Regions from separate parts of the Fannyhessea sp. C0108B2 genome, predicted to be linked through region 1. Evidence: predicted binding sites of a transcription regulator. Region 1 holds the regulator's gene; the other holds the start of a gene.
What was found. Region 1 encodes NrdR, which represses ribonucleotide reductase genes. Its sites were predicted from a motif close to AAACACNATATATNGTGTTT; they were not measured.
Positions count from the first base shown of each region.

Region 1 (4,442 bases):
CCTTTGAGAACACGCGCATAATATCATACAATCTTAAGATTTACCGATCATGCATTCGGTAAAAATTAAAGCGATATTTTAAAGCAGGAAGAAATAGACGATAAACATAAATCCTGCAACCCACATAAGAGGTTTAATCTTCTTAACATTGCCGGTAATAAGGGCAACAATGATGTAGGAAATAAAACCAAATCCGATACCATCAGAAATTGAGAAGGTTAAAGGAATACCGATAATGGTTGCAAATGCAGGGAAGCTTTCTGACAGATCACTCCAGTTAATTTCAACAGTGTCGCTGATCATAAGGTAGCCAACCAAAACCAAGGCACCACAGGTAGAAGCAGCACTTACTACCGAAATGATGGGCGCAAAGAGTGCCGCTAAAATGAAAAGAACTCCTGTTACAACCGCAGAGAGACCAGTGCGTCCACCATCGGCTGCACCAGATGCAGATTCAACAAATGTAGTAATTGAGGATGCGCCAAAAAGGCCACCAAGTGCTGCAGCTGCAGAGTCAACAGTTAAGATCTCGCTGATATTTTCTACGGTACCGTCTTCGTTAAGGAAGTCTCCGGCTTTGGCAACAGCGGTTGCTGTACCCATGGTATCAAAGAAGTCGGACATAAGAAGGGAAAATGCACATACAAGGCAAACAGGATTGATAAGCGCTTTAACAATTCCCATAGTCCCCTCTTCGTCAACCATAAAAGGAGCACCAAAGGTAGAGAAATCAAGCGGAGCAACAAAGCCCGTAGGAAGTGAAGTAACGCCTAAAGGAATACCTGCAATGACCGCAAGAGCAATACCAATTAACAAAGCACCCTTAACTTTGAGGGCATAGCATGCAAGCGTTACTGCAACAGAAATAACACCAACGATGAAAACAGGATCGGTAATTTTGTTAAGCGTAACAAAGGTAGCAGGGCTCGGAACAATAACGCCACCGTTTTTAAGACCAATGAATGCAATGAAGATTCCAAGACCCACAGAGATTGCATGGCGCAATGAAACAGGGATTGCGTCCATGATAGCTTCGCGCAGACCACAGAACACTAACAGAAGGATGACAATACCTTCGATGAATACGATTGCCATAGAAGTATGCCAATCGTTGTTAGTGATAAGAGGCAAGGTAAACGCAACAATAGCGTCAAGACCTAAGCCTGTTGCAAGTGCAACAGGACGATTTGAAATGAGTCCCATAAGAATGGTTACAATACCTGAACCAATGCAGGTTGCTGTAATAGCAGCGTTTAAAGGAATACCAGCATGTACCAAAATTGCAGGGTTAACAGCAATAATATATGCCATCGCTAAAAACGTAGTAAGACCGGCTCTACATTCCTGTGAAACAGAAGATCCTCTCTCACTTGCCTTAAAAAATGTTTCCATCTCCATCCTTTCTGAATTCCTATAGAAACATAAAAAAACCGATAGTGAAAAACACTACCGGTTAATTACCACTGGAACCAAAACCGTTATCGCCACGGTCGGTAGAAGAAAGCTCAGCTGTCTCAACAAGCTCTACAACGGGAACTTTTTGAATAACAAGCTGGGCAATTCGATCCCCTTTTGAGATATGAATATCGTTATGAGGATCTAAATTGACGACGCTCACAAACAATTCTCCGCGATAGTGAGCATCAATAAGGCCTGGTGTATTAGGCATAGAAAGACCACATTTATATGCTAAACCACTTCGTGGCTGTACAAAACCAGCATAACCATCTGGAATTGCAATAGCTAAACCAGTGGGAACCAAGAAGCGTTGAAAAGGTTTTAAAACAAGGTCAATATAGGAACACAAATCAAGACCTGCATCACCTGAATATGCATACCGAGGAAGAATTACATCTTCGTGTAGGCGTTTTATAGGAAGTTGAATGGTGTCAGATGAAGGGTTATTCATTTGATAAACTCCTTAACTCTTCGCTGAATTCTTCGACATCTTTAAAATCTCTGTATACCGAGGCAAAACGTACGTAAGCAACTTTATCTATATCAATAAGTTTTTGAAGAACGCGCATACCAATTTCTTGTGACGTGATTTCTGTTTTTCCGTTATCACGTAGCTCAGTTTCTATAGAATCAATGAGCTGATTGATGCGATTAAGATCAATGGAACGTTTAATAGTTGCCGCTACAAGACCACGACGCAACTTTTCATGACTAAAAGGTTCCTTGGTGCCATCTTTCTTAATAACAAGAATGGGCATTTCCTCACGTCGTTCATAGGTTGTAAAACGCGTTTGGCAACCTATACATTCGCGACGACGACGAATTGCATCGTTTCCTTCAGAGGAACGGGAGTCTACAACTTTAGATACATCACATCCACATTTTGGGCAGTGCATACAACTCCTAACGATTAAAACTCCGATATCAATGTAACATAATAACGGTTTATCACCTACAGAGGTAATCATTTTGACTCTAAGCGTAAACAATCTCGAAACAATTCATGAAACTGTATGTTCTTGTGTATGGTTTTAGACATTATTGCATGTACAGATAATAATATGGATGAGTCAATGAATATTTTAGTTGGAAAATTGCATTGGTATATATATGAGTTGACCTTCGCGTAGACGAAAACCTTCTAAATTATTGTATGAAATGATCCAGGATTCAATTGCCGAGCGCTCAATGCACTTGAGGTTAGACTCATTAACTAGTGAGTCGATTCCTTCTCCTTTTTGGACAATTGTAGCCGAAGGAATACTTGCTTTGAGAAGCGTGGAATCATGGGCTAATCGATAGTTGGTGCTTAAAGCGCTGATAAGAAAACTTGTGATAAATACAAAAGAAAACAGAATTGTTAAGCTCCAAGATAATTGCTGTGCCTTAATACGTTTGAGGTCGTGAAAGTTTTTCTCTGTTAAATCGGTTGTGTGCATGCTCATCTTTTGTCCTTTCTTTTTTTCTTAACTTATATATACACGAGGCCACGGACATTAATTAAAATCGCAGGTAGTAAAGTCATTACGTAAAATGATTTATAGGATATAGACGAGGAAAAGTTTGTGATCAGTATGGTAAAAATAATTTTATAAAAATTAAGAACATATGTTTGTAATTTAAAAATGTTCATGCTATACTAAATTAACTACAAAAAGAGGAGCGTGTTCTATGAGAAAACTTGGAAAACGACAAGAGCAAATTTATTCCTATCTGTGTTCCTATGTTTCAGAGCATGGTTATCCACCTTCAGTGCGAGAAATCGGAGAAGCGGTTGGATTAGCCTCTCCCTCTACCGTGCACATGCATTTGCACGCCCTGCAGGATCTTGGTTACATTCGTAGAGATCCTAAAAAACCACGTGCACTTGTGCTTCCCAAGCTTGTACAAGACGAAGGTGAACAACATCGTGTTGAAAAGGACAATGTTGAGCTTAATGTAACTATTCTTCCTGTTGTTGGTCGTGTAGCTGCCGGTGTACCTATTCTTGCAGAACAAAATATCGAAGATCATCTTGCGGTTCCTACTTCTATAAGCTCAGATTCAAGTTCGTTTATCCTTAAAGTTCAAGGCGAGTCTATGATTAACGCTGGTATTTTTGACGGAGATTATGTTGTGGTAAAAGAACAGCATGATGCACGTAACGGCGAAATTGTCATTGCGATGATTGATAATGAATGCACGGTAAAGCGTTTCTTTAAAGAAAGTAGCTATATTCGCCTACAACCAGAAAACGATACAATGAAGCCTATTATTGCTAAACATCCAACAATTATTGGTAAGGTAACAGGCTTGTTCAGAGCGGTTGTTTCATAAAGGCACGCGTGTGCATGGGTCTCAACGCATAGAAGCTTTTGATGTAATACGAGGTTTTTCACTTGTATCTATGATTGCTTTTCATGCGTGTTATGACTTGGTATCGCTGTATGGTGTATCACTTACCTGGTTTATTTTTCCCTATATTGATCTATGGCGCAACAGTATTGCATGGGTATTTATTTTTCTTGCAGGTATGATGTGCTCATACTCAGTGCATAAGATTAAACGCTGTGTTGTTTATCTTGTATGTGCTTTCTTAATTTATGTAGTTACAACTTTAGTGGCTGTGGATATTCCTATCAATTTCGGCATAATTTTTTGTTTAGGTGTGTCAACAACTGTTGTTACGCTTGTATCATACATGCTTTTACGTGTTGTTAAAACAGCTTCATTCGTAAAAATGAGCGCAGTCGTGCCTTCGTTTACGGACAAAGTAGGTACGTTTATTTTGTTTTGTGTTATGCTTGGCTTCTTTGGATTCACGTATCACATACCGCACGGATATATAAGCTTCTTTCAGTACACGTGGCGTTTACCTGCATGTCTATATTCCTCATACGTTACAGCAGCATTTGGGTTTGCTCCGAGCTATTTTCAATCAGGTGATTACTACCCCATTTTTCCGTATCTGTTCTTATATAGTAGCGGTGCTTTAGCAGGATGGT
Region 1 is NZ_JBWPJQ010000001.1:63,263-67,704, reverse strand. Features, by position in the region: gene AC1DBT_RS00315 (NCS2 family permease) at 79-1,392, opposite strand; gene dut (dUTP diphosphatase) at 1,454-1,909, opposite strand; gene nrdR (transcriptional regulator NrdR) at 1,902-2,354, opposite strand; gene AC1DBT_RS00300 (hypothetical protein) at 2,541-2,903, opposite strand; gene lexA (transcriptional repressor LexA) at 3,130-3,774, shown strand; gene AC1DBT_RS00290 (heparan-alpha-glucosaminide N-acetyltransferase domain-containing protein) at 3,785-4,442, shown strand, end outside.

Region 2 (4,442 bases), on a different contig from region 1:
AGGAACAGACATGTTTTGTAGCTGCAAGTGCGTCTGGGATACTTGTAATAAGGCGCATGTCTGCTTCGCCAATACCTTTATGAACAAGCGCGGAGAATCCTCCGATAAAATCAACGCCTAACGTTTCGGCAGCTCTATCGAGGCACTGCGCAAGAGGAGTAAGATCTTTGTCCTTGCACGCAGCAGCTACGTAGGCAAGTGGTGTAACCGAGATTCGTTTATTTGCAATAGGGATGCCGTATTCACGCTCAAGATCACGCGCAACATCTACTAAGTTTTCTGCTTTAGAAACAATGCAATCGTATATTTTGGTGCACATGCGCGAGATGTTTTCATCAGCACAGGCATGCAGCGAAATACCCATGGTTATGGTGCGCAAGTCAAGATTTTGCTGGTGAACCATTGTTTGAGTTTCATATACTTCTTGAGGTGTGATTGCCATGGCGTATATTTCCCTCCCTAATATAAGCGTACTGTGTTTAAGTCGTACTATGTTTGTGTCTTACTATAACTCATGCGCGCTCGTTTGTGCACGGTGCCCGTATGTTACGTGCGATTAGATAAGTCCTAGTTGCTTGCATGCAAAATAAATGCCATCATCATCAATATCACGCGTGATGAATTCGCTTTTATCTTTAATGCTATCTTGGGCATTCCCCATAGCCACGCTATGAGCGCATACGTCAAAAATACCCATGTCATTGCCTCCGTCACCAAAGCAGATAACTTGATCGGCACTCAAATTAAAATGCTCAAGCATAATGCGTGCGCCTTTGGATTTTCCGCCTTCGCAAGGCATAACGTCGATAAATTTATCATCCCAACGCGCATATTTTAAGTCGTGCGTTTTGTCAAACATAAGATGCTCTTCGCCTGGGTAAAGATAGGCATTCAGCTGAAAGACATCGTGTGTAAGTGCGCGTGAAATATCGCGAACTTCGTAATGCTGATTGACAAACTGCTCCACATCTATAACGCGCTGACTGCGGTCGCTTACGTAATAGCAATCAAGTTCTTGAAATTGGCAAGAATATAAACCCTGTTTAACTTGAGCAACAACAATCTCTATATCGTGCTTGCTAATAGGGCATGAATATAAAACCTTGTCTTGTGCGATGCAATATTGTCCGTTAATGGTAATAGCAGCCTCAAACGGGGTGGTGTCTATAATATCAAGCATGTACGTTGGTCTACCCGTTGCCAAAATCGGCATAATGCCGCGTCGTTTAAGTTCTTTAACAGCATGAATTGCAGAAGCAGGCTCGCTATTGGTTACGTGACTTAACAGTGTTCCGTCTACATCAAAAAAAGCAGCTTTAATACCCGAAAGTTTTTTCCAAGTTCCCACAGATTCTCCTTTATCGTAGGTTACCTACGATGTACTTCTACGTCGTGCTTTTTATAGTTTTATAAGCTCGCGTATAGTGTGTAATAGATTGACATGTACTTTTAATCATACAGAACATCTGTGACGTGTGGTAGATATGCACATATCGTCAGAGTTTGTACATAAGAATGATGTTTGCAATTTTCGGTGGCCGGCACAATTGTGACCATCTTGAATATGGTCACTTTGAATGTGACCGTTTTGAATATGATGACCCTGAATATGGTTACTCTGTAAATTTTTCGCGTTCGGTTCGCTCGACTGAGCAAATTATAAGCACTGAACAGCGGCTTCCATATAAGCCCTTTTTGTCAATACCTAAAATAAAGAAAAATTCACAAGATATTGGGGAAATTCGCTTGCATTAACACTACAGGTTGTGGCAAGATAGAACACGCACACAAAGTATCTCTTATGAGACTGTGCAAAATTTGATGTACATAAACTTTTATTTTTTTTGCGTTGAGGAGCAACCATGAAGATTATTAAGCGCAATGGTTCTGAAGTGGAGTTTAACCTTCACAAAATCATAAACGCTATTTCTGCAGCCAATAAAGAAGTCACCGAAGACGAGCGTCTAACCGAGCGCGAGATCACCTTTGCTTCTCTTAACGTAGAAGATCTGTGTAAAAATGCTGGTCATACGGTTACGGTTGAAGAAATCCAGGATATGGTTGAAGACCAAATTATGGCGCTTAACCATTTTAGTGTTGCACGTAAATACATCATTTATCGTTATGTACAAGCGCAGAAGCGCCACCGCAACACAACAGATGACACCATCTTGTCACTTATTGAATCAAACAACGAAGAAGTTAAGCAAGAAAACTCCAACAAGAATCCTTCCGTTGTTTCGGTTCAGCGCGATTATATGGCAGGAGAAGTTTCAAAAGACCTGGCAATGCGTGAGCTGTTGCCGCAAGATGTTGTTCAAGCGCATAAAGATGGACTCATTCATTTTCATGATGCTGATTATTATGCCCAGCACATGCATAACTGTGATCTGGTTAATCTCGATGACATGCTGCAAAACGGTACAGTTATTTCGGGAACTATGATCGAAAAACCACATAGCTTTTCTACTGCCTGCAACATTGCAACGCAGATCATAGCTCAAGTTGCATCGTCACAATATGGCGGTCAGTCTATTTCCCTTGCTCATTTAGCACCTTTTATTGAGGTATCTCGTAAAAAAATACGTGGTCAGGTTTTAGCCGAGCTTGAGCTTATTGGAGCTCAACCCAATGAAGATAAAGTTAACGATTTGGTTGAAAAGCGCCTGCGTGAAGAGGTTTCGCGTGGTGTGCAAACTATTCAGTATCAAGTTGTTACGCTTATGACCACCAATGGTCAAGCGCCCTTTATTACCGTATTTATGTATCTTAACGAGGCGCGCAACGAGCAAGAAAAGAAAGATCTGGCGCTGTGTATTGAAGAAATGCTCAAGCAACGTTATCAAGGTGTAAAGAACGAGGCAGGCGTATGGATTACTCCTGCATTCCCTAAGCTGATTTATGTGCTTGAAGACGACAACATTCATGAAGATGATCCATATTTCTATCTTACAAAATTAGCTGCAAAGTGCTCTGCACGTCGTTTGGTTCCCGATTACATTTCCGAGAAAAAGATGCGCGAGTATAAGCTCTCTACAGGTGAAAAAGTAGGACATGGAGATGTGTTTACCTGCATGGGATGCCGCTCATTTTTAACGCCCGATCGTTCCAAAGGTGGATACAACAACATTGCCAATGCTCAAAACTATGTTGAGGGTAAGCCAAAGTATTATGGCCGCTTTAATCAAGGAGTTGTAACCATCAACCTTCCTGACGTTGCGCTTTCTTCGGGTGGCAATATGGATAAGTTCTGGAAGATATTTGATGAGCGTTTGGAGCTTTGCCATCGTGCGCTTCGTTGCCGTCACGATCGCCTCTGTGGAACGCTTTCGGATGCAGCGCCTATTTTGTGGCAATATGGAGCGCTTGCTCGTCTTAAAAAGGGCGAAGTTATAGATAAGCTGCTCTACGATGGATATTCTACTATTTCGCTGGGATATGCTGGTTTGTATGAGTGCGTTAAATATATGACCGGGCATAGTCACACCGATAAAGAGGCAACTCCATTTGCACTTGCGGTTATGCAGCGCATGGATGATAAGTGCGACGAATGGAAACAAGCAGAAAATATCGACTACTCGCTGTATGGCACGCCACTTGAGTCCACTACATACAAGTTTGCAAAAGCACTTCAGAAGCGATTTGGTATTATTAAGGGCATTACCGATCATGGATATGTTACTAATTCGTACCATGTGAACGTTCGTGAGAAAATTGATGCGTTTACTAAGCTTAAATTTGAAAGCGAATTTCAACGTTTGTCACCAGGAGGAGCAATCTCTTATGTTGAGGTTCCTAACTTGCAAGACAATTTGGAAGCTGTTATTCGCGTAATCCAGTATATTTACGAAAATATTATGTATGCCGAACTTAATACCAAAAGCGACTATTGCCAAAATTGTGGTTACGATGGGGAAATCCAAATCAAAGAAGATGACGGAAAACTCATTTGGGAATGTCCCAACTGCAAGAATAGGGATCAGACTAAAATGAATGTTGCGCGTCGTACCTGTGGATATATTGGAACGCAGTTCTGGAATCAAGGTCGTACCCAAGAGATAAAAGATCGCGTGTTACACTTATAAACACAAGATGTATCCCTCCTAAGACGCATGAGTGTTGTTGGGAGGGATATTTATATATGTTGGAGTGGGGAGGGGTAGACACCCTTCACGCTTTGTCTTAAAGCGTTTTGTCAGTTGAACGTGTCTTTGGGTAGGGTGTAAACCTTGCCTTTGAGCGAAGAACATGCTTTGTTATTGCGCTGGTGTGCTCCGTGCTTTGATTTTGCATGCGGACATGTAATCGTGAGATGTAAACGATGCTTTCTACAAGATGTAGGTATGTAGTGAACAGGAACGAATGTGAATTACGCCACCATTAAATATTGTGATGTTGCCAATGGTACTGGCGTAAGAACCGTTTTGTTTGTTTCTGGTTGC
Region 2 is NZ_JBWPJQ010000003.1:66,677-71,118, forward strand. Features, by position in the region: gene AC1DBT_RS02300 (DUF711 family protein) at 1-442, opposite strand, end outside; gene AC1DBT_RS02305 (Cof-type HAD-IIB family hydrolase) at 557-1,348, opposite strand; gene nrdD (anaerobic ribonucleoside-triphosphate reductase) at 1,863-4,085, shown strand; gene nrdG (anaerobic ribonucleoside-triphosphate reductase activating protein) at 4,365-4,442, shown strand, end outside.
Region 2: nrdD (anaerobic ribonucleoside-triphosphate reductase) is a predicted target of NrdR. The motif match lies at 1,753-1,772, and genes of this name have one in related genera.